Regions from separate parts of the Kitasatospora sp. NPDC059571 genome, predicted to be linked through region 1. Evidence: riboswitches for the same ligand, from Rfam matches in the RefSeq annotation. Region 1 holds a riboswitch; each other region holds the start of a gene.
What was found. A riboswitch is a leader RNA that binds a small molecule or an ion and turns the genes downstream of it on or off. The one in region 1 is predicted to bind cobalamin.
Positions count from the first base shown of each region.

Region 1 (5,075 bases):
CCGGCCACCGTGCCGATGGCCGGCAGCAGCCCGGCCAGGGCGCGCACCATGGTCGACTTGGCGGTGCCCTTCTCACCGCGCACCAGCACGCCGCCGACGGCCGGCGAGACCGCGTTCAGCAGCAGCCCGAGCCGCAGGTCGGCCATGCCGACGATCGCGGTGAACGGGTATCGGGCGTCACTCATCTGCTCTCCCTTGCTCACGGCCCTGCTCACGGCGCACCCGGCGGCACGAACGGCAGCCCCTGCGGCGCCCCGCCCTCGATCAGCTTCCACAGCGCGTCGGTGTCCGCGTGCTCCTCGATCAGGTCGCCGAGCCGCTCCAGGCGCTCCTCGCGGGCCGCGGCGAACGAGGTGTCCGGCGCCGGGACGAACGCCCGTCCGGCCGCCGCCGCCACCTCGCGCAGCAGCGCCCGGCGGAAGCCGTCGTTCTCCAGCGCGCCGTGCCAGGTCGTCCCCCACACCGCGCCGACCCGGCAGCCGTCCAGGAACGCCTCGCCCCCCTCCACCGCGACCACGCCGTGGTGGATCTCGTACCCCTCGACCCGCTCCCCGTACGCCTCGCCGACCGGACGGCCGAGCACCTTCTGCGCACCGAACTCCACCCGGGTCGGCAGCAGACCGAGTCCCTCGACGGCGCCCGCCCTCGACTCCACGGCGTCGACGATCTCCCGGGACAGCATCTGGTAGCCGCCGCAGACGCCCAGCACCGGCAGCCCGGCCGCCGCGCGGGCCTGCAGGGCGGTGTCCAGGCCGCGTTCGCGCAGCCAGGCCAGGTCGGCGACGGTCGCCCGGGTGCCGGGCAGCACCACCAGGTCGGCGTCGGCCAGCTCCTCCGGCCGGGTCGCCCAGCGCACCAGCACGCCGGGCTCCTGGGCCAGCGCGTCGACGTCGGTGAAGTTCGACAGCCGCGGCAGCCGCACCACGGCCACCTGCAGCACCTCGGCGCCGTGCGGGGCCGCGGTCGGACGGTTCTCCACCGCGGTCGACAGGTCCAGCGAGTCCTCGGCGTCCAGCCACAGGCCGGACAGCATCGGCAGCGTGCCCAGCACCGGACGCCCCGTCAGCTCGCGCAGCATCTCCAGGCCCGGCGCCAGCAGCCGCGCGTCGCCGCGGAACTTGTTGACGAACCAGCCCGCCACCAGCGCCTGGTCCTGCGCGGACAGCAGCGCCAGCGTCCCGTACATCGCCGCGAACACCCCGCCGCGGTCGATGTCGCCGACCACCACCACCGGCAGGTTCGCCGCCGTGGCCAGGCCCATGTTGGCGATGTCCCGGTCCCGCAGGTTGATCTCGGCGGGCGAGCCGGCGCCCTCGCAGACCACCACCTCGTACCGGCTGCGCAGGTCCGCCAGGCACTCCAGCGCCCGCTCCAGCAGGACGGGCTTGCGCTCGCGGTAGTCCAGCGCCCCCACCTCGGCGACCGGGCGGCCGAGCAGCACCACCTGGCTGCGGCCGTCCGCCCCGGGCTTCAGCAGCACCGGGTTCATCGCGGCCTCCGGCTCCACCCGGGCGGCCTGCGCCTGCATCGCCTGGGCGCGCCCGATCTCGGCGCCGTCCGCGGTGACGAAGGAGTTCAGCGACATGTTCTGGGCCTTGAACGGCGCCACCCGCACGCCCTGCCGGGCCAGCCACCGGCAGATCCCCGCCGTGACCACGCTCTTGCCCGCGTCCGAGGTCGTCCCTGCGACCAGCAGCGCATTCGTCACGGCGTACTCCTCTGCATCTGTGCGACCCCCGGCGCAGGAACGGGGAGGCCGGTGTGTCCCCGGGCGGCCCGGCCGAGCGAGGTGCGCCCGAGGGCGTGCGCAGCCGTCGTCACCGCCAGGGCCAGCACGCCGACCCGGCGGGAGAGCCGGCAGGCGCGTTCGATGTCCGCGACCGCGACCGGCCGCAGTTCGGCGCCGAGCACCGGCCGGTGCTCCACGCGCTCGCCGTACCGGAGGGTGCCGCCGAGGCGCACGCCGAGCCCGCCGGCGAAGGCCGACTCGGCCTGCCCGGCGTTGGGGCTCGGATGTGACGAACCGTCCCGGCGCCAGACCTTCCAGGCCGCCCGCGGATGCTCCGCGGCGGCGACGGTGAGCAGCGCGGTGAGCCGGGCGCCCGGCCAGCCGGCCACGTCGTCGAGCCGGGCCGAGGCCCAGCCGAAGCGCAGGTACCGCGGCGAGCGGTGGCCGACCATCGCGTCCAGGGTGTTGACGGCCCGGAAGGCCAGCAGCCCGGGGGTGCCCGCCAGCGCGCCCCAGGTCAGCGCGTTGACCACCGCGTCGGCGGTGTTCTCGGCGACCGACTCGACCACCGCCCGGGCGATCTGCTGCCCGTCCAGGGCGCTCGGGTCGCGGCCGCACAGGTGGGGGAGCCGCTCGCGGGCGGCGGCCAGGTCGCCGTCCTCCAGGGCGCGGCCGATCGTCCAGGCCTCGCGGGTCAGTGAGGTGCCGCCGAGCACCGTCCAGGCGGCGGCCGCGGCGAGGGCGGCCCGGGCCGCGGGGCGGCGGCGCAGGGCGTGGTCGGCGAGCGCGGCGCCGGCCGCGACGGCACCCACGCTCAGCGCGGTGAAGGCGGCCCCGGCACCGCGGTGGTCGCGCCACAGCGCCCGCTCCAGGCGGGTCGCCGCGGTGCCGAACAGCGCCACCGGATGGCCCCGCCGGGGATCGGCGAGGGCGGTGTCCGCGAGGTGGCCGGCGACGGCGCCGAGCAGATAGGGGGCGGCGGATCTCAACCGGCGCACGGCGCGGCGCCCGGGGCAGGGGGGAACGGCGACCGCTGGGCAGCCTGCATGGCGTGCGTGTCCTCACTCAGGGTCCGCGCCCTGGATCGACGAACCGGCGGCGAGAGTCTCCTGGCTTCCGGGTCGGACGCACCCTCGGGCCTTCCAGCGGCCCTGTGGCGGACCGCCGTGACCATCGGTTCGAGCGTGCTCCCCGGTGACAGTGGCGGGACCGCGCCGGACTCGCACCGGCTTCCTCTGCATGCCTCCGTATGGCCCCAGGATCCCATCACGCGGTCCGACCGGCCGTCAACAAAGCCCGTGGAGGGGTTGGTCACACACCGTCGCCGCCCGGCCGCGGGTGCGGGCCGTCGCTCCCTCCGACGATCACCCGGGATGCGGGGCCGCCGCTCGTACGATCCTCCAGGGGCCGCGCGGGGCGGCGGCCGGGCGCTTCGTGCGTTCGGCGGGTGATGGCCCGCCGGGTCCGCCCGTACGTTCTTGTCGCATGCGACGCAGACCGCCCCCTCCGCCGCCGGTGCCGTTCTCCCCGCACGCCGCCCGGGCGCACCGGGCCGGACTCGGCCTGACGCCCGCCCAGGTCGCCGACGGCATGGCCGCGCACGGCGTTCGGCTGCTGCCCACCCATGTGATCGCCTGGGAGAGCGGCGAGCTGCGCCCCGACGAACAGGAGTTCATCGCCCTCGCCCGCGCGCTGTGGTGCCCGCCGGTGCAGCTGATGGGCGTGCGCCCGGCCACCCTGCGCGACCACCGGCTGGCCCGGGAGCTGACCGCGGACCAGGCCGCCCGGCGGATCGGCGTCACCGCCCAGACCTATGAGAAGGCCGAGCGGACCGGGCGCTGGGACGCCGACGAGGAGCAGAGTCGCGCCCTCGCGCACGCCCTCGGCCTGACACTGCGCACCCTCGTCCGGGTGACCGGCCGTCAGGAGGACCTGGAGCGGTGCCTGCGGCAGGTCGTGGACGGGCGCTGGCAGGCCCGGCTGGACGCGGTGGCCCGGATGGTCCCGGCGCCCCGCGAGGCACTGTCCGCGGCCCTCTCCGACCTCCAGAACGAGTACCTCGTCCCCACGCACTGGGGCTCCGCCGTGCCCGCGGCGCAGCAGCCGCCCGCCGCCCCGCTGCCCAACCGCTTCTGGGAACTGCTCGGCCGCCGGCCCACCGACGTCCCGGTCTGACCGCACCGGTCGCCGGTCGCCGGTCCCGTCGCCGGTCCGGGTCGGAGCGCCCGTCCACCCGCCCGTCCGCCGCGCCCGGACGGACCCGCTCCGGTGGCCCGCGGCCCCCGGCGGGCGTGGACTGGGAAGGCCATGCCCGAGACCAGCCGACCCCGGGGAGCACCATGCGTTGGGGAATCGCCGCCGCCGTCGCCGCCACCGTCACGGCCGGAGCCGGCGCCGCGGTGCTGCTGCTCGGCCGCCGGGCGTCCGAGCGCGCCGTCCGCCCCGGCTTCGCCGCCGGGACCGCCGAGGCGCTGCGCGTGCAGGACACCGGCCCGGAGTGGGTCACCGTCACCCGCAGCGTGGAGACGGCCCGCGCCGGCCGCTACGCCCTGGAGCGGTCGGACGGTGCGCGCGCCGTCATCGGCGAGGTGCTCGGTACAGGCCCGCAGTCGGTGACCCGCCGGCTGCTCGGCACCGGCTCCGGGACGCTGCGCGCCGGCGACGAGGTGCGCCTCACCCCCCGCGTGTACGCCGGCGACCCGGCCACCGACCTCGGCCTGACGTACTCCGAGGGCACCGTCGACGGCGAGCTCGGGCCGCTGCCCGCCTGGCACGTGGCGGGGATCCGCGGCCTGTGGGTGATCCTGGTGCACGGCCCGGGCGCCGACCGCCGGCAGGCGCTGCCGGTGCTCCCGCTGCTGAACACGCTGCGCCTGCCCGCCCTGGTCGTCACCTACCGCGGCGACGAGGGCGCGCCGCCCTCCCCGGACGGCCTCGGGCACTTCGGCGAGACCGAGTGGCGGGACGTCGACGCCGCCGTCCGCTTCGCCCGCGAGCAGGGCGCCGGGCGGATCGTGCTGTACGGCTGGTCGATCGGCGCGACCATGGCGCTGCACACCGCCGCCCGGTCGGCCTGGCGCGAGTCGCTGGCCGGCCTGGTGCTGGACTCGCCGGTGCTGGACTGGCCCGCCACCGTCCGCCGGGCGGCCGTCCGGGCGGGCCAGCCGGGGCCGCTGGCCGAGCTCGGTGCGCTGGCCGCGGAGGGCCGCTCCCAGGTCGACCTGGCGGGCTTCGCCCGGCTCGCCGACGGCACCGACCTGCAGGTGCCCGCGCTGCTGCTGCAGAGCCCGGACGACGCGGTGGCCCCCTGGGCCGCCGCCGATCGCCTCGCCCGGCTACGCCCGGA
Region 1 covers NZ_JBHWBW010000331.1:2,014-7,088, reverse strand. Annotated here, with positions in the region: partial or broken gene ACFV0G_RS28270 (magnesium chelatase) at 1-185, opposite strand, end outside; gene ACFV0G_RS28265 (cobyric acid synthase) at 212-1,708, opposite strand; gene ACFV0G_RS28260 (cobalamin biosynthesis protein) at 1,705-2,718, opposite strand; cobalamin riboswitch at 2,832-2,966, opposite strand; gene ACFV0G_RS28255 (helix-turn-helix domain-containing protein) at 3,215-3,904, shown strand; gene ACFV0G_RS28250 (alpha/beta hydrolase) at 4,069-5,075, shown strand, end outside.

Region 2 (8,986 bases), on a different contig from region 1:
TCCCGGTCTCCGCGGAGTGCCGCGACCAGGCATCCGGGTGGGCGGCCTCGCTGGCGGACGCCCACCCGGCGGTGACCGTCCTCCACCTCGGCTGGGACGCCGCGGAGCAGTACGTCGACGGCCGCTGGATCTCGCCGTGCGACGACGCCTACCGCGCCCGCTACCTGGCCCGGCTCAAGGACGCCGTGGACCTCGTCCACCGGGATGCCCCGGACACCCGGATCCTGCTGATGAACGAGCGCACCCAGAACGGCGCGATCAACTACAAGTGGGGCTCCTGCTACAACCGGCACATCGAGGACTTCGTCAACTCCACCGGCGGCCAGGTCCAGTTGCTGGACCTGGAGGCCTTCCTCTGCCCCAAGGGCGTCTGCCGGTGGACGGACGACGGCGGCGCCTCGCTCTACCCGGTGAACGACGGCGTGCACCTCGCACCGGCCGGCAAGCGGCTGGTCGCGCCGTGGCTGCAGGACCGGATCGCCGAGGCGCTGGCCGGCCCGGCCGCCCCCGCGGCCTCCGACGACCCGGCCCCGCCGTCCCCGTCGTCCGCCGCCTCGCCCTCGGCGTCCCCCTCGGCCTCGCCCACGGCGGGGAAGTCCGCCCAGCCGTCCCGGTCGCCGCGGCCGAAGTCGACCAGCCCCCGGCCGAGCGGCTCGCACGGGACCAGCCCGAAGCCGACCGGGCAGCACACCTGACGGCCCTCCCGTCCGGCCCGGTCGCGGGCCGGACGGGGGTCAGCCCTTCGGCACCTGGTAGCTGCCCGCGAAGCAGTCGCGGATCGCCTTCTCGGAGTCGGGGCGGCCGGCGAACTCCATCCGCGGGGTGTCCTGGTCGGCCTTCTTGTTGGGGTCGGTGCCGAAGTAGGCCGACCAGAAGTACACGCCGGCGAGCTTGCGCTGCTGGGCGACCTGGCAGACCGCCTGGTACCAGTTGGCCTGGACGGCCTCGTTGAGCGCCCGCTTGGCGTAGAAGTCGCCGGGCTTCTTGTAGGCGCCCTCCTGGGCGGGGATGCCCACCTCGGTCAGCATGGTCGTCGGCAGCGCGCCCTTGCCCTTGCGGTCCAGCCACTTGTTCCAGGACGCGACCAGCTCCGAGACGGGCGCGTCGTCCGCCGCGCTCTTGGCCGGGAAGTAGGCGTCCACCCCGATGTCCGGCAGCGGGATGTCCACCGGGCCGGAGATGTAGCTGTCGAAGTTGGCGTCGTAGCCGAGCTCGCCGTCGAAGAGCCTGTGGGCCTGGTCCACCAGGCCCTGCCAGTGCGGGTCGCCCTCCAGCGAGTTGAACTCGGTGCCGAGGGTGAACGCGGCGGCGTGGTGCTCCTTGGCCATCTTCAGGTACGGGGTCAGCAGCTTGCCGTAGCTGGTGAACCACGCGTCCTTGTCGGCGGGCGTGATGTTGCCGCGCCAGCCGCCGGCCGCCGGCTTGAGCGAGACCTCGTCGAGGATCGGGCGGACGGTGGTGCGCAGGCCCGCCCGCTGGGCGGTGTCCAGCAGCACGGCGAGCCGCTCCGGGGTCGGCGTGGTCGGCTGCGCCTCCAGCTCCGTGGAGCTGCGCCCGCCGGTGTACACCGGGAAGGAGACCGCCATCGCGTTGGCGTTGAGGTCGACCAGGTACTTGACGATGCGGTCGGCCTTGCCCTGGACGAAGTTCTCCGGGTCCGCCGGGTCGTCCAGCCAGTACACCTGCACGCCCCACTCGGGGGTCCCCGGCTGCCAGACCCGGGCGACCCGCGGGCCGTCGTAGGACGCGGAGGCGCTCGGGGCGGCGGCGGACCCGGAGCCGGACGGGCTCTCGCCCGGCAGGGCACTCGCCGCGGACGGCGAGGCCCCGGTGCCGTGCGCGAAGGTGACCGGGTGGTCCCCGTAGAGGACGGGGACGGCGGCCGTGATGCCGATGACGGCGACCGGCAGGACGAAGATGACGTAGCGCTTCACGTGGGGATTCCTGCTGCGGTCAGGCCGGCTTGGCGATGACGACGAACTTGTTCTCCTCGCGGCGGAGGAACTTGACGAGGCCGCGCAGGCCGCCCAGGCCCTCCAGGAAGGAGAACACCGGGATCAGGGCGACGATCGCCATCGGCTCCCACCACTTGCGGCGGTGCTGCGCGGAGGAGATGACGTTCAGCCGCAGCCCCTCCCAGTAGGTCCAGATCACGTAGGCGAAGTTGATCGCCCAGATGAGGACCACCGACTGTGTCACCGGGGAGGTGTTGACCGTGCCGGTGAACCAGGCGACCAGCAGGATCAGGCCGACGTGCTGCAGCGGGCCGAGGACCCAGCTGACCATGCCCATCCCGATGAACACCCGGTACTTCAGCGGGATGCTCTTGTTGAAGCAGAGCGCGACCAGGCCCCAGGCCCAGCGCTCGCGCTGCTTGATGAAGTCCCGCACACCGGCCGGCGAGGCGCCGTAGCAGCGCCCGTTGAACCAGTCGCTGCGGCCGGGGTAGCGGGTGCAGAAGTTGAGGGCGTGCTGGGCGTCCTCGACGATCGTCTTGGGCCCGAAGTCCCAGCCGATGGTGGCCTCCACGGACGCCCGCATCAGCAGCAGCTCGCCGTGCACGCCGGCCACCGGCGTGCCGGTGCCGGTCATCGCCCGGAAGCGGGCGATGTCGTCGGCGGGCCGGATCGCGTCGGCGAGCCAGGTGAAGAGGTTGACCGCGTTCTCCCGCGGATACGTCAGGATGCCCTGGGCCATGTGCTTGGCGTCGTCGCCGGCCCGCCGCTGGCGGTTGATGAACTGGGCGGTGGAGGCCGCGGTGTCCGGGCCGACGCCGGTGTCGTCGTCCATGTGCAGCACCCAGACGTCGTCCTCCGCCTCGCCCTCCTCGATCCGCAGCTCGTGCGAGTAGTGGTTGGCGCGGGCCTTGAACTTGGTGCCGTTCGGCGTCTGGTACGCCTTCGGGACGGTGACCACCCGGATCAGCGGGTTCAGCTCGGCCAGCGCGTCGATCTTCTCCGCGGCCTCGCAGCCCTCCTCGGTGAGGACGTCCACCCGCATCCACGGGAAGTAGGCCGGCAGGTGGTCCACGTACGAGAGGACCGAGCGCTCCAGGGCCGGGTAGGTGTCGTGCCGGCCGATGGTCGGCACCAGGACGATCAGGAAGTCGTCCTCGGCCGGGGCCGGCGGGACCATCTTCTCCACCTGGCGGATGCGCCGGCGCACCATCAGCACGCCCTGGAAGCCGATCAGCACGCCCACGACCGGCAGCGACCAGACGATGGTGAGGACCCAGCCGAGCGCGGTCGGATTGGGGACGAAGGCCCAGAGCGAGAAGCCGAAGATGATCAGGAAGGATATGTAGAACGGCAGCACGCCAGGCGTCCACGCCGCGTGCCGGTCGGCCAGCCGCTTGGCCTCACGGGAGGTCGTGATCACGGGCCGGGCGGTCGCAGTCGTCATCTCGGATGCGTTCCTCGTACGGATGTCGCGGGTATCTCGGGCGGCCTGCGGTCGGCGGCCGGCCCGGCACCGCCGGTCACGGGGTGTCCTGGACGGCGTCCGGCGCCGGCGCCGGAGCCGGTGCCGCGGACTGGGCGGGAGCGGGAGCGGGTGCGGCCGGCTGCGGCGCGTCCTGCCCGGCCGGGGCCTGCTGCGGGAGCGGGGCGCCCTGCTGCGGCTGGGGCTGCTGCGGCGGGGTCGGCGCCCAGGCCTGCGGCGGCTGCCCGAAGGAGGGCTGGGCCGGCGGCGCCCCGAACTGCGGCGCCCCGAAAGGGGGCTGGCCGAACTGCTGCTGGGCGGGCGGCCAGGCCTGCGGCGGCTGCCCGAACGCCGGCTGGGCCGGCGGCTGCCCGAAGGCGGGCTGTGGGAACGGCGGCTGGAACGGCGCCGGCGACCACGGCGCGGCGGCCGGGGCCGCGTCCGCGCCGGCCAGCGACCGCAGCACGATCAGGGTGAGCGCGGTGGTCACCAGCAGGCCCGCGCCGAAGGTGGCGAGCTTCAGCCAGCCCTCGACGGTGCCGGTGAACCAGGCGCGCTGCGGGGCGTCGAACAGGGCGCCGGTGAGGCTGCGCAGCCGGTTGTAGCCCTCGACCAGTGCCACGCCGACCACGACCCCGCGCGCCCAGCCGCGGCCGGTGAACATCAGCCAGGCCGCCGCGAGGTACACGACCGCGTAGTTGAGGCTGTTGGTCTCCGCGCGGGCGGCGCCGTCACTCACGCCGTAGTAGAAGATGCCCTCGACGAAAGTCCCGAAGCCGACCTGGGCGAAGCAGTTGTACGCCGCCCAGGCGAGCAGGACGACGCCCCAGCCGGCGGCGATCCCGGCGGCGATCCGCACCGAGCGGCTGCCGTCGCCCACCCCGTTCGAACCGATCGTCGGCATGCGCCACCCACCATCCCCCGCGGCCGCCCGGCGGCCCCACCCCGCCGTCGCCCCGGTGATCGGCGACGGCCGTAAACGGTCAACTCCGGTCCAAGGTTCCCACACCGGCCGCACGGCAAGGAAACGGGGGGCCGCCGGATCCGGCGATCGTTACCAAACTCACTGGATGTGCAGCGAGGACCAGTCGAAGTTTGCTCCGAAGTGCCCGTATCCTCCGGTGATGGCCTGCTTGCTGTTGTAGGTCGCCTTCACGTCGGCGAGCGAGTTGACCACCTGGTCGGGGATCAGGTTCTTCTCCGTCAGGGCCTGCCCCCAGACCGTCCACAGCGTCCACGGGGTCCGGGTGAGCGTCTCCTTCTGCCGGGCGTTCACCGGCACGGCGAACGACTCGGCGAGGATCCGCGGCTTCCGGTAGGCGGCCAGGCCGTCGTAGTAGCGCTTCGTCCACACCTCGCCGGTGCCGATCGGGTCGCGCGGGCTGCCGCTGTAGTCGTCCACGCCCACGACGTCCACGTACTGCTCGCCCGGATAGTAGTTCCACGGGTCCACGCCGGGCGCGCCGTCCCAGGAGACCGGCGACCAGACGAAGATCAGGTTGTGCAGGCCGCGGGTCCTCACCAGGTAGTCATAGGTGATCCGCCAGAGCTTCTGGTAGTCGGCGCCGCGCTGCCCGGACCACCAGAAGCTGTGCCGGCAGTCGGCGTTGTTCATCTCGTGGTACGGCCGGAACAGCACCGGCACGTCGTGGTCCGCGAGGTACTGCAGGTGGTCGGCCAGGTAGGAGAGGTCGGTCAGCAGCTGCCGGTGCTCGGCGGTGCCCGCGGAGTCGTCGACGACCCGGCCGAACCAGGTGGGGTCGGTCGCGGCCGGCGAGTTGGCGCACAGCACCCGGTCGAAGGACTTCACCGGCGAGCCGGGGTACGGCTCGTGGAAGGACATCCCGACGAGCCCGGCCGGCCCGCCGCCGTTGTCCGGCAGCGAGGTGGTGGAGCCGTCGCAGTTCTGCTGCACGCCGCTGGCGCCGTACGTCCCGTCGTCGGGTCGGGGGTGGCCGGACCAGACGGCGGTCAGCAGGTCGACCGCATCGTCGGTGTACTGCCACTTGGACGAGCAGGTCGGCCACTTGTCCTTGGAGTAGCTGCGCGGGTTGCCGACGCCCCAGTCGCCCTGCCCGTAGCCCGGGCCCAGGTCGGTCTCGACGAAGCCGGGCAGCTTGCCGGTGATGTCGGCGGCCTTCTTGTAGTAGTAGCCGACGCCCTTGATGCCCTGGTAGTCACCGTAGTTGAGGTTGTACAGCTCGTTCTGCGCCTCGACGTGGTGGCCGATGACGGTGCCCTTCGGGTGCCCGTCGCGGGCCTGGCTCTCCAGGTCGGCGAGCATCTGGTAGACCGCCCGGGCGTTGGGCGAGGCCTTCGGGTCCCGCTTGACCAGGTCGGCGCCGAGCGAGGCGGGCAGCGGCCGGGCCGGGACCAGGTGGCTCGACCCGGTGCCGCTCGGCGCGGCACCCGGTGCGGGGGCGGCCCCGCCGTCCCCGCCCATCAGGACCACGGCCGTGCACAGGGCCGCGGCGGTGACCGCGGCGACCGGTATCGCGGCCCGGCTGCGCAGCGCGCGCGGCAGCATCACAGGCTCCCCCAGGGCAGATGTGGATCTTCCGGACGGAACGGTACCCGCCCGCTCAGGACCCCCCGGCCCCGGGGCCGCCGCTCCCGGCGGCGCCCCAGGTCAGTGCTTGCCGGCCGCCGCGGCGCGCGCCAGCAGGGTCTGCTTCAGGTGCTTGGCGAAGTCCGGGGCCGCGTCGGTGGCCGCCTGGTCCGCGGCGGTGCCGCCGACCTTGGCCGAGCCGGAGGCGGTGAAGTAGGCGTACCGGCCGAGCGTCGCGTGGGTGCTGGTGCAGCCGACGGCCTGGCAGAAGTCGGCGACCCCGTCGGCCTTGAGGCCCTTGATGTGGCCGCGGTACTTCTTCATCGCGGTCTCGGCCTGGAGCTTGTGGTCGAAGACCGCGATGCCGACCACGACCGCGCTGTCGCCGGAGACGTAGGTCGCCCGGAGCACCTGGCGGCAGGCCTGGCCGGCGATGACGTCGCCGAGGCCGCCGATGGTGGCGTTCCAGCACGGCTCGGTGGTGGCCGCGCTGCGGCGGGTCCACGGCCGGCCGTCGATGGTGAGCGTCTCGTCGGGGAAGAACGCCGCCGGGTCCACCGGCGCACCGTCGGTGGCCAGTTCCCAGATCGGCTGCGACGGGTCGGCCGGATCGGCGCCGCCGCTGCCGGCCGGGGCCGGGCGGGCGGTGCCGGACTGCGAGGCGGTCGGCCCGGGGGCCGGCGGGTCGTTCTTGCCGCCCGCGACCACCACGGCGGTGGCGGTCAGGCCGCCGACCACGACGACGGCGAGCACGCCGAAGAGGAGGGTCCTGAGCCGCCGGCGGCGGCGCTGCTCGCTCTCGGCGCGGTCCGCCATGGCGGCCCAGTCGGGCTCGGCTGACGCCTGCGGGAGGTGGCCCGGGAACTGCCCAGGCTGCCCGCCCGGGCCGCCGTACGGCCCGTACCCCCCGTTGTTCATACCCGCCCCATCACTCATGAGCGCAGATCCTAGGCCATCGGTCCGACGGACCGACAGGGACCTGGGCGGGGTTCGGCGGGCCGTCCGCGACTCCCCGGACGGTCACTCCCCGCCACCCGGAGACTACGCCGCACGACACAACATCTGGGGTCGCGTAGATCAGACACCACAACATGTATGCTCACTCTCGCTGTCGACGCAGGGGAACCCGGTGGGAGTCCGGGACTGCCCCGCAACGGTGAGCAGGCCCGTGATTGCCCGGGCCCGCGCAGTCCGAGGGCCTGCCGACGGTGTGCCACCGGCTTCCCCGCAGATGCCATGAAGCACAGCTGTACGTCCGGGCCTCGCGGGCAGGCCGGGTGGCGCCGCGCGCCCTGGGAGCAACCGGGCGTGCCGTCCTCCCCTGCCGCGTACCGGTCCGGGCGGCCTCCCCCACGGGAGGTGCCCCGTCCGCTGCCGCCACAGGAGAGAGTGCGCCTTGACCGTCGCTGCCTCAGTCACCCTGCCCTCCCAGGGTTCTGCCGACTCCGCCCAGACCGACCCCGGTGCGGCGCTGCTCCGGCTGCTCACCGACCGCAGCACCGACCTCCCCCAGGTGGACCCCGGCCACGTCGCCGCCGCCGCGCTGCGCGGCCGCCACGCCGGCTCGGACTTCGCCGAGCTGCGCGGGCTGGCCGTGGAGGCCGCCGCGTCGATGATCGCCGAGGACCCCCAGTACTCGAAGCTCGCCGCCCGCCTGCTCGCCCTGGAGATCCGGGACGAGGCCGTCTCGCAGGGCGCCCACTCCTTCGCCGCCTCGATCGCCGTCGGCCACGCCGAGGGCCTGATCGGCGACGCCACCGCCGCCCTGGTCGCCCGGCACGCCGACCTGTTCGACTCCCTGATCGACCCGCAGGGCGACGACCGCTTCGAGTACTTCGGCCTGCGCACCGTGCAGTCCCGCTACCTGCTGCGCCACCCGATCACCCGCAAGGTCGTCGAGACCCCGCAGCACTTCCTGCTGCGCGTCGCGGCGGGCCTGGCGGTCGGCGACAGCGAGCAGTCGGTGGCCGAGGTCGCCGAGCTGTACCGGCTGATGAGCCGTCTGGAGTACCTGACGTCCTCTCCGACGCTCTTCAACTCCGGCACCAAGCACCCGCAGATGTCCTCCTGCTACCTGCTGGACTCCCCGCTGGACAACCTGGACTCGATCTACAACCGCTACGCGCAGATCGCCCGGCTGTCCAAGCACGCCGGCGGCATCGGCCTGTCCTACTCGCGGATCCGCTCCCGCGGCAGCCTGATCCGCGGCACCAACGGCCAGTCCAACGGCATCGTGCCGTTCCTGCGGACCCTGGACTCCTCGGTCGCCGCGGTCAACCAGGGCGGCCGCCGCAAGGGCGCGGCCTGCGTCTACCTGGAGACCTGGCACGCCGACATCGAGGAGTTCCTGGAGCTCCGCGACAACACCGGCGAGGAGGCCCGCCGGACCCACAACCTCAACCTGGCGCACTGGATCCCGGACGAGTTCATGCGCCGGGTCAACGCGAACGCCGACTGGTCGCTGTTCTCCCCCGCCGACGTCCCCGAGCTGGTCGACCTGTGGGGCGCCGAGTTCGACGAGGCGTACCTGAAGGCCGAGCAGGCCGGCAAGGCCGTCCGCACCATCCCGGCGCAGACCCTGTACGCCCGGATGATGCGCACCCTGGCGCAGACCGGCAACGGCTGGATGACCTTCAAGGACGCCTCCAACCGGGCCGCCAACCAGACCGCGCTGCCCGGCCGCACCGTGCACTCCTCCAACCTCTGCACGGAGATCCTGGAGGTCACCGACGACTCCGAGACGGCCGTCTGCAACCTCGGCTCGGTCAACCTGGGCGCCCACGTCGCCGCCGGCGCCACCGCCGCCGACCTGCTGAACGCGATGGACTGGGAGCGCTTGGACGCCACCGTCCGCACCGCGGTGACCTTCCTGGACCGGGTCATCGACATCAACTTCTACCCGACCACCGAGGCCGGCAACTCCAACTCCCGCTGGCGGCCGGTGGGCCTGGGCGTGATGGGCCTGCAGGACGTCTTCTTCCAGCTGCGGATCGACTTCGACTCCGCCGAGGCGAAGGC
Region 2 covers NZ_JBHWBW010000093.1:1,834-10,819, reverse strand. Annotated here, with positions in the region: gene ACFV0G_RS13805 (acyltransferase family protein) at 1-695, shown strand, start outside; gene ACFV0G_RS13800 (glycoside hydrolase family 113) at 735-1,934, opposite strand; gene ACFV0G_RS13795 (glycosyltransferase family 2 protein) at 1,954-3,402, opposite strand; gene ACFV0G_RS13790 (hypothetical protein) at 3,479-4,324, opposite strand; gene ACFV0G_RS13785 (glycoside hydrolase family 26 protein) at 4,484-5,947, opposite strand; gene ACFV0G_RS13780 (hypothetical protein) at 6,050-6,904, opposite strand; cobalamin riboswitch at 7,047-7,190, shown strand; gene ACFV0G_RS13775 (ribonucleoside-diphosphate reductase subunit alpha) at 7,365-8,986, shown strand, end outside.
Region 2: another riboswitch for cobalamin. It lies ahead of ACFV0G_RS13775 (ribonucleoside-diphosphate reductase subunit alpha); the one in region 1 lies ahead of ACFV0G_RS28260 (cobalamin biosynthesis protein).

Region 3 (8,986 bases), on a different contig from region 1:
GTCGGCGGGGCCCAGGCGCGGCGCCTCCCGGATCTCCAGTCCGATGCCGTGCCCGAGCGGGTGCACAGGGTTCTCTGCGTGGCCCGCGGACTGCAGCACCTCGCGGGCCGCGAGATCCGGCGCGGACTCGGCGACACCGGGGCCGAGCGCCTCCCGTCCGGCCCGCTGGGCCCGGAAGACCAGCCGGTGGAGTTCGACCTGCCAGGGCGCCGGGGCGGCGCCGATGACGAAGGTCCGCGCCGTGGACACGCCGTAGCCGCGGTACCGGGCGCCGAGCACCACGGTGAGGAAGTCGCCCTCCTCCACCCGGCGGTCGGTGGGCTGGTGGGCCTCCAGGCCGGAATGGCTGCCGGTGCCCACGGAGACCGGGAACGCGGCCCGGTCCGCGCCGTGGTCGATCATCCGGCGCTCCAGCTCCATGGCCAGGTGCCGCTCGGTGCGGCCCACCAGGATCGACTCCAGCAGTTCGCTCAGCGCCTGGTCGGCGATCTCCGCGGCGATCCGCAGGTCGGCGATCTCGTGCTCGTCCTTGACCACCCGCATCCGCTCGACCGCCGCCCCCAGGTCGGCGAGCCGGACGCCCTCGGCCGTCCGGCCGACCGCGCGGTGCCGGCTCACGGTGAGGTCGTGCTCCTCGACGGCGAGGTCGGCGACGCGCAGCCGGACGGCGGCGTCGGCGGCCGCGAGCGCGGTGTCGGTCTCCGCCGGTACGCCGAGCTGGGCGACGTCGGGGCCCAGCAGGTGCTGGCCTGCGTCGTCCGGCGGCAGGTCGTCGGGCACCGCGAGCAGCGCCCGCTCCCGGGTGAGCAGCAGGCTGGCACCGCACGGCGGGCAGCCGGTGAGGTAGCGGACGTTGGCGGCGCGAGTGATCAGCGCCGCATCGGCCCCGGACGCACTGCAGTGCTCCCTGAGCCGTTCCCGCCGGGCCCCGTACGCATCGGACATGCCTTGAGCGTACGGAGGACGGCCGGTCGTCGCCCGTCGAGCAGGCCGCCGTGAAGGGGTGGCGCGGGCGGGAATGGACGGGCCGGACCCTGTGTTGAAGCAGCCGAACACGATAACCGTTTCGGTTAGACGGAGGCCGGACCACCGGAACCCGCGCCGGAATCCGCACCGGAGGAGGAGCCCCATGGCCCGCAGCGAGCTGCGCCCGATCGTCAGGCTGAGGTCCACGGCCGGCACCGGTCACACGTACGTGACCCGCAAGAGCCGCCGCAACGACCCGGACCGGATGGTGCTGCGCAAGTACGACCCGGTCGCCAAGCAGCACGTGCTGTTCCGCGAAGAGCGCTGACGCCCGGCGGACCGCCCGTCCGACCCCGATCGTCCGAGTCCCGCCCGTCCGACCCCGCGGGTTCGACGGCGCACGTTCGACCCGGCACGTTCGACCCCGCACGTTCGACCCCCTCGAAGGGAGCCCTCCATGAAGCCCGCCATCCACCCCGCCTACCGTCCCGTGGTCTTCCGCGACCGCAGCGGCGACCTCGCCTTCCTCACCCGTTCCACCCGCACCTCCGACACCACGGTCGAGTGGACGGACGGCCGGAGCTACCCGGTGGTCGACGTCGAGACCTCGTCGGCGAGCCACCCCTTCTACACCGGGCGCTCGCGGATCCTGGACAGCGCCGGACGGGTCGAGCAGTACCGCCGCCGGTACGGACTCGGCTGAACCCGACCGGGCGGTACGCGCTCGGTCGGCAGTGGCCGGGCGGTACGCGCTCGGTCGGCAGTGGCCGCCGCGACGGCGGGCGGCCCTCACCACGGATGGGCGGTGCCCCTTTCCCCTTCACCGGGGAGGGGCACCGCCCGCAGCCGTGTTCGGCCGCGTTCGGCCGCGTTCGGCCGTGTGTGGCCGCGTGTGGCTACACCAGCCAGTCCGCGACGGCGGGCGCCTGCGGCCCGGCGCCGCCGGTGCCCTTGATGCGGCCGGCCTCGGCGGCCGTCAGAGCCCGGTCCCATACCTGGACGTGCCCGAGGACGCCCGTCCAGGCATGCCCCCAGGCTCCGCCGGTACGGCTGCGGCCCAGCTCCAGCGGGCCCGACCCGGCCCACACCCCGGAGACCTTCGCGGAGCCGGCCACCGAGCCGTCCACGTAGAGCGTGATCGTCCGCGTCCCGGCGTCGTACGCCGCGGTGAGCAGGGTGAACCGGCCGGTGGCGGAGGCGCTCGCCGCGGTCGAGACGACCTCGGCGGTGTCGGCGGCACCCGGACCGGTCTGTACCCGGAAGGACCAGGAGCGACGGCCGCCGACGTCCTCGCGCCCCAGCTCGAACGACGAGGCCGAGCCGCCGCCCTGGCTGATCGCGGCCCGCGAGCCGGCGGCCGCGTCGTTCACCACCCACGCGGAGACGGTGAACCCGCGGCTCGGGTCGACCACCCGCCCCGGCGCCTGCGCGTACGACCCGGCCGTGCCGCGGCAGCCCAGCACCCAGCCGCCAGGCACCTGCTTGACCACCGCGTCCGGACCGACCGCGAGGTCGTTGCCGCCGGTGTGGTCGGCGATCAGGTCGGGCCGGCCGGGCACGGTCGGCGTGGTCACCGGCGCCCGGGAGGGCGAGGGCTTCGCCGCACCGGAGCCGGGCGCCGAGGCCGAGGCGGCGGCCGAGCCGGAGCCGGAGGGTGAGGCCCCGGCCGATCCGGACGAACCCGGGGAGGGTGATGCCGCACCGGACGGAGCCGCGGACACGTCGTCACCGAGCACCCCGGCCCGCGCGCTGCCCGCCGCCCCCGCAGGTGCGGCCGAGCCCCCGCCCCCGCCGGTCAGCAGAGCCGTCCCGGCGGCCACGCCGACCACGGCGGCCAGCGCCGCGCCGCCCGCCATGAGCCGCCGACGGCGGCGGCCGCGCTGCTCGGCCTCGTTCCGGTCGGCGAGCGCCTGCCAGTCCGGCCCGGTCGGCACCAGTGGCGGTGGCACTGGCGATATGGGCGGACCGCCGAACATCTGCGGCGGTCCCGGCGGTCCTGGCTGCCCCGCGTGTTCGACGTACCCGGGCCGTACGGCCCCCCGTTGCTCCCTGCCGTCAGTCATGCCCGGGATGGTAGATCATCTGACCGTCCGTCGAACGCACAGCCGAAGCCCCGAAGCCCCGGTGCCGGCGGTCCCGCGGGACGGCCGCTCGTTCGACGGGGGTGCGGCGACTGGTGACGCACTGCAACGGACGGAGCGTCACCGCGACTGCGCACAGGCCATGGTGACACCGAGTGGTCATCGTCCGGGCGGTCAGCGCCCGGGTGGTCAGCGCGGCGGCGGCGGGACGGAGACCACCAAGGTCAACCGCAGCGGAACCTCGCCGTCGTTGCGGTAGCCGTGCGCGTACCCGGCCTCGTAGGAAGCGGTGGAGCCGGCCGGAACGACGTGCTCCCGCCCGTCGAGCGTGAGCGTCAGCGCCCCCTCGTCGACCCGGACGATCTCGACGGTTCCGACCGGGTGCGGGTCGGAGGTGTGGCCCTCCCCCGGGAGGACGGTCCACTCCCAGAGCTCCAGCGGGCCGGGCGCCTCGATGCCGTTGAGCAGCACACCACGGCCACCGGACGGACCGGACCACAACTGGACGGCCTCCTCGCCGGGGACGATCCGCACGGTCGAGGTCTCGTCGTAGTCCAGCAGTCGCGCGATGGAGACGCCGAGTGCGTCGGCGAGCCGCACGACCGTGCCGACGCTGGGGTTGGTCCGGGCCTGCTCGATCTGGACGATCATGCCGCGGCTGACGCCGGACCGGGCGGCCAGGGCGTCGAGGGTGTGCGAGCGCTCGGTCCGCAGCCGCTTGATGTTGCGGCCGAGCGCCTGGGTGATGAGGTCGGGATCGGGCACGTCAGTCCAAAATATTGATTCGGCAGGTTCACTTTGTTGCTCTACGCTGCGGATCGAACGAAGAGTCCACCCGACAGTACTTCGGAGTCCACTGTGGTGTCCCAGCTCCTCGCCCTCTCCGCCAGCCTGCTCTGGGGGCTGGCCGACTTCGGCGGCGGCTCGCTGACCCGCCGATTGCCCGCGCCGACCGTGGTGGTGGCCTCGCAGGCCGCCGCGACGGTCGTCCTGCTCACCGCGCTCGTCCTCGGCGGCGGCCCGTACGCGCTCTCGCCCGCGCTCTGGTACGCCGTTGCGGCCGGGTTGATCGGCCCGTTCGCGATGCTCGCCTTCTACCGGGCGCTGGCGCTCGGCCCGATGGGCGTGGTCTCACCGCTCGCCACCGTCGGGGTCGCCGTCCCGGTCGGGGTCGGCCTGGCCCTGGGGGAACGGCCGGGTGCCGGGCAGGCCGCCGGGATCGGCATCGCCGTCCTCGGTGTGGCACTGGCCGGCGGCCCGCAGCGCGGGGGCACCGCGGTCTCCACCCGCGTACTGCTGCTCACGCTCGGCGCGGCCTTCGGGTTCGGCGCGGTAATGGCACTGATCGCGCAGGCCTCGGCCGACGGCGGTCTGCTGACCGCGCTCTGCGTCCAGCGGCTCTGCAACGTCGCGGTCGGCGGCGTCCTGCTGCTCACCGCCGGGAACGGCCGAGGGGCCGGCCGTGTCGCAGGTGAGGGTAGGGATGCGGGCGCGCATGCGGGTGCGGGTGCGGGTGCGGGTGCGGGTACGGGTACGGGCCGGGGCGAGCCGGGATCGATGCGCCGCAGCCTGCCGGCGCTGACTGCGGTCGGGCTGGCGGATGTCACCGCCAACGCCACATTCGCCGCAGCCTCGCACGGCGGTGCGCCGGCCGTGGCGGCGGTACTCGCCTCGCTCTATCCGGTGGTGACCGCACTGATGGCGCGCAGCCTGCTCAAGGAGCGGCTGCGCCGCCTCCAGGTGGTGGGCGCCGGACTGGCCGTACTCGGCACGCTGCTGCTCGCGGCGGGCTGACCGGCCGCGCTGACGGCCGGACGGCCACCGGGCGGACGATCCGGAGGGCTGCTCAGCCGGTCCGCTTGGCCGCCCACCGCTGTTCGACCCGGGCGAGCCGCCAGTAGGCGATCGCCGCGGCCCAGACCGCGACGAACATGCCGACGATGACGAAGCCGACATTGTCCAGGCTGAGCCCGGCCACCCATCCGCTCACGGGGTCGGTCAGGCCGAGCTTGTCGTGCAGGACCGCCACCAGCTCGATCGTGCCGATGACGAACGCCACCGCGATCGACAGACCGGTGATGGTGAGGTTGTAGAACACCTTCCGCACGGGGTTGGAGAAGGCCCACTGGTAGGCGAAGTTCATGAAGGTGCCGTCCAGCGTGTCGAACAGGCTCATCCCGGCCGCGAACAGCAGCGGCAGGCAGACGATCGCGTACCAGGGCAGACCTGCCGCAGCTCCGGAGCCGGCCATCACCATCAGGGTGACCTCGGTCGCGGTGTCGAAACCGAGGCCCAGCACCATGCCGACCGGGAACATCTGGCCCGGCCGGGAGATCGAGCGGGTCGCCCGGCCCAGCACACGGTTCATCAGGCCTCGCGAGGCCAGCCGGCGCTCGAGCTCCTGCTCGTCGAACCGGCCCTCCCGCATCGCCCGGAAGAGCCGCAGGATGCCGGCCAGCGCCGCCAGGTTGAGCGCGGCGATCAGATAGAGGAAGACGCCGGAGGCGGTCGTCCCGATGGTGCCCAGGACCTGGTGGGTGGTGGAGTCCTCGTTCATCAGCACGCCGGCGAGCCGGGCGCCGCCCGCGACCAGCGCGGCCATCAGCACCACCATCGAGGAGTGCCCGAGGGCGAACCAGAATCCCACCGAGACCGGCCGCTTGCCGTCCGCCATCAGCTTGCGGGTGGTGTTGTCGATCACCGCGATGTGGTCGGCGTCGAACGCGTGCCGCATGCCGAGGGTGTACGCGGTGATCCCGAGCCCGGCGCCGAACACCTGGCTGCCGACCTCGTACCGCTCCGGAACGACCAGCAGGAACAACGTGCCGAACGCAGCGACGTGCATGGCGAGGATCACCGCCAGCAGCCCCGCCGTGCGCAGGGTGTCCTCCCGCTGCCAGCGGAAGCCCGGCAGCGGCGCCGGCGGGGACTCGACCGAACCGGTCGCGGGCAGGGTCATCTGCGGATCACGCTCCAGCACCTCGTGGAATGACGTCGTGAGATGCCGTGGCCGGTCTCCTGGCTTACGGGGCTCCGCACCGGCCCGACGGCAGGAACGGACATCCGAACCCGGCCTTCCCGGACGCCTGCGCGTCCCGTGGCACGAGTGGGTACGGACACCCCCGATCACAGTGGCGAGGGCCGCTCCGGACTGGGACCACAAGGTCCGCCACCGGTCTTCCCGAACACCACGGCCAGCCCACCGTAGGGCTGACGGCTCGCCAGCTGCAAGCCTGCACACCTGCGCAGGTGTCGAAGATCACGGCCGTACCCCGCAAGGCCGGCCCCGGAGGTCTGTTCGGGAAGTCTGTTCGGGAGGTCGGTGCGGAAGGTCGCTGCGGGAGGTCGCTGCGGGAGGTCCGTTCTGAAGGTCCGCCGGGGGGCGGTTCGGGGAGTGAGCGCCGAGGGCCGGCCCGGGAGGCCGTCTCCGGAGGACTGATCCGAAGGCCTGCGACAATGCGGCCATGCACCTCGTTCCCGCCGACCGCGCCGGCCATCGCACCATCGACGGGCACCGCGTGTGCGAGGCGATCGCCGCCATCGGCGACACGGCGCACGTCCGGGCCTGGGCCGATCGGTTCGCCCTGCTCGCCGAGCCCGGACGGCTGGCGCTGCTGCTCGCCCTCCACCGGACCGGCCCGCTGGCGGTGAGCGATCTGGCGGTGGCCACCGGGATGCGCGATCCCGCTGTGTCGCAGGCGTTGCGGCTGTTGCGGGCGGCGGGCGCGGTGACCGGCGAACGCGACGGCCGGATCGTGCGCTACCGGCTCGCCGACCCCGCGATCGCCGAACTCCTCGTACACGGCGTGCTGGGGCAGCGCGACTGAGGCAACGAGCCCGGTCCCGGCCGGCCCACCGCGGCGAGCGGACGCGGACGACGTGTCGGCCGCTCGGCCGCTCGGCCGCTCGGCCACTGACAGACTGACGTTCGATCAGGTCTGCGAAGTGTCAGCTTCAGCCAATTTTTCTTGTCATGTCACCTTGAATACTCCCCGGTACACCATGCTGCCGGAGGCGGTCCGGCCGGACCGCCGATCCAGGCATCCGCCGAGGAGACACCGTGACGCTTCGCCGTTCGTTCGCCGTGGGACTGCTGGCTGCGGCCGCCACCCTGATCCCTGGTCAGCCCGCCGGTGCCGCCACAGGCGGCGCTCTGCCGTTCGGCTCGGCCACCACGGTCGGGCTGCACAACACGTACGACCCGGCCGCCTTCCCGTACCTCGCCCAGGGCCTGGACACCGGTACCGGCATGATCGAGCTCGATGTCTGGACCGACACCATCACCACCGAATGGAAGGTCAGCCACTCGAACCCGTTGGGCAACTCCAACAACTGCACGGCGGCCAGCAGCCCGGCCCAGCTGTACAGCGGCGGCGCCAACAAGAACCTCGAGAACTGCCTCGACGACGTACGGGTCTGGCTCGGCGCCCACCCCGGCAGCGGCCCGCTGGTCATCAAGCTCGAACTCAAGGGTGGCTTCGCCGCCAACCGCGGGATGGGCCCGGCCCAGCTCGACAGCCTGATCGCCACCCACCTCGGCAGCGCGGTGTTCCGCCCCGCCGACCTGCTCGCCAAGCCCGGCGGCGGCGCGTACGCGACCCTCGACGACGCCGCCCGCGCCGGCAACTGGCCGAGCCGCGCGGCCCTCGCGGGACGGGTCCTCGTCGACGTCATCCCGGGCACCGTCGAGGAGAGCAACCCCTTCGACACCCTCCACACCGATGTCGAGTACAGCCGCCACCTCCGCGACCTGGCCTCCGCCGGGAAGGCCGGGCAGGCCCAGGTCTTCCCCGTGGTGCACGGCGCCGCCTCGGGCGACCCGCGGACCGGGTACAGCGACACGAGCATCCGCCCCTGGTTCGTGGTCTTCGACGGTGACGCGTCGGCGTACGTCGGCGGGATCGACACCTCCTGGTACGACAGCCGCCACTATCTGCTCGTGATGACGGACGCCCAGAACGTCTCCCCCGCCATCAGCAGCACCGACCCGACCGCCGATCAGGCCCGCGCCCGCGCTGCGCAGCTTGCAGCGGCCCACGCCAGCATCGTCTCCAGCGACTGGCGGCACCTCCCGGAGGTCCAGTCGCTCGTCCTGCAGCGAGGCTGAGCGACCCGGCCCGCTCAGCGCACGTCTCTCCGCATCTGACCGTCCCGGTCAGGCCCGCCACGCCCGCCACGCCCTTCGCGCCCCGAGGCACGGCGCCGCGTGGCGCCGCGTGGCGTGGCCGGGCCGGGCTGTGGCGTGACCCGTCAGGCACGGGGTCGACACGACTGGTCGGCCCGGCGCCGTAAGGGGCGCGGCGCATCCTGGCGGACCGGTCGTCGCGCGGGCACGGTAGCGGCTCAGGTCTACGGGGTCAGCAGCACCTTGCCCAGATTGCGGCGGGACTCCAGCAGTGCAACCGCGTCCGCCGCGCGGTCCAGCGGCACCGCTGTGCAGGACGGCCTGAGCCGACCTGCCGCCAGGTGGCCCCACAACTCGTGCCTCCAGCGTTCCACCGCGTCGGGGCGGTGGCGGACGAGCTGCGCCATGGAGAGGCCGAGCGCGACATGGCCGCCCCTGAGCAGGGCACCCGCGTCCAGCGTGCCGCCGGCGCCCGAGAGCACCACCAACCGCCCGAATGGCACCAGTGCGTCCTGCGCGGACTGCGCGGTGGGGCCGCCGACGCCCTCCATCACCAGATCCACGGCCGGAACGTCGCCGAGATCGCCATAGACCACCACCTCGTCCGCGCCGAGTCGGCGCACGAACTCGGCTTTCTCCAGGGAGCCGACGGCCGCCACCACTCGGCCCGCCCCCATCGCCCGGGCGAGCTGCACGGCCAAGTGACCGACCCCGCCGGCCGCCGCGGTGACCACCACCGACTCGCCCAGCCTCAACCCGCCCACCGACAGCGCCGCCAGGGCCACCAGCCCACTGCGCACCAGAGCGACGGCAT
Region 3 covers NZ_JBHWBW010000010.1:13,546-22,531, reverse strand. Annotated here, with positions in the region: gene ACFV0G_RS03040 (aminopeptidase P family protein) at 1-945, opposite strand, end outside; gene rpmG (50S ribosomal protein L33) at 1,130-1,294, shown strand; gene ACFV0G_RS03030 (type B 50S ribosomal protein L31) at 1,424-1,669, shown strand; gene ACFV0G_RS03025 (LamG domain-containing protein) at 1,863-2,915, opposite strand; gene ACFV0G_RS03020 (XRE family transcriptional regulator) at 3,237-3,812, opposite strand; gene ACFV0G_RS03015 (EamA family transporter) at 3,909-4,841, shown strand; gene ACFV0G_RS03010 (HoxN/HupN/NixA family nickel/cobalt transporter) at 4,894-6,006, opposite strand; cobalamin riboswitch at 6,038-6,255, opposite strand; gene ACFV0G_RS03005 (ArsR/SmtB family transcription factor) at 6,512-6,874, shown strand; gene ACFV0G_RS03000 (phosphatidylinositol-specific phospholipase C domain-containing protein) at 7,108-8,154, shown strand; gene ACFV0G_RS02995 (zinc-binding alcohol dehydrogenase family protein) at 8,397-8,986, opposite strand, start outside.
Region 3: another riboswitch for cobalamin. It lies ahead of ACFV0G_RS03010 (HoxN/HupN/NixA family nickel/cobalt transporter); the one in region 1 lies ahead of ACFV0G_RS28260 (cobalamin biosynthesis protein).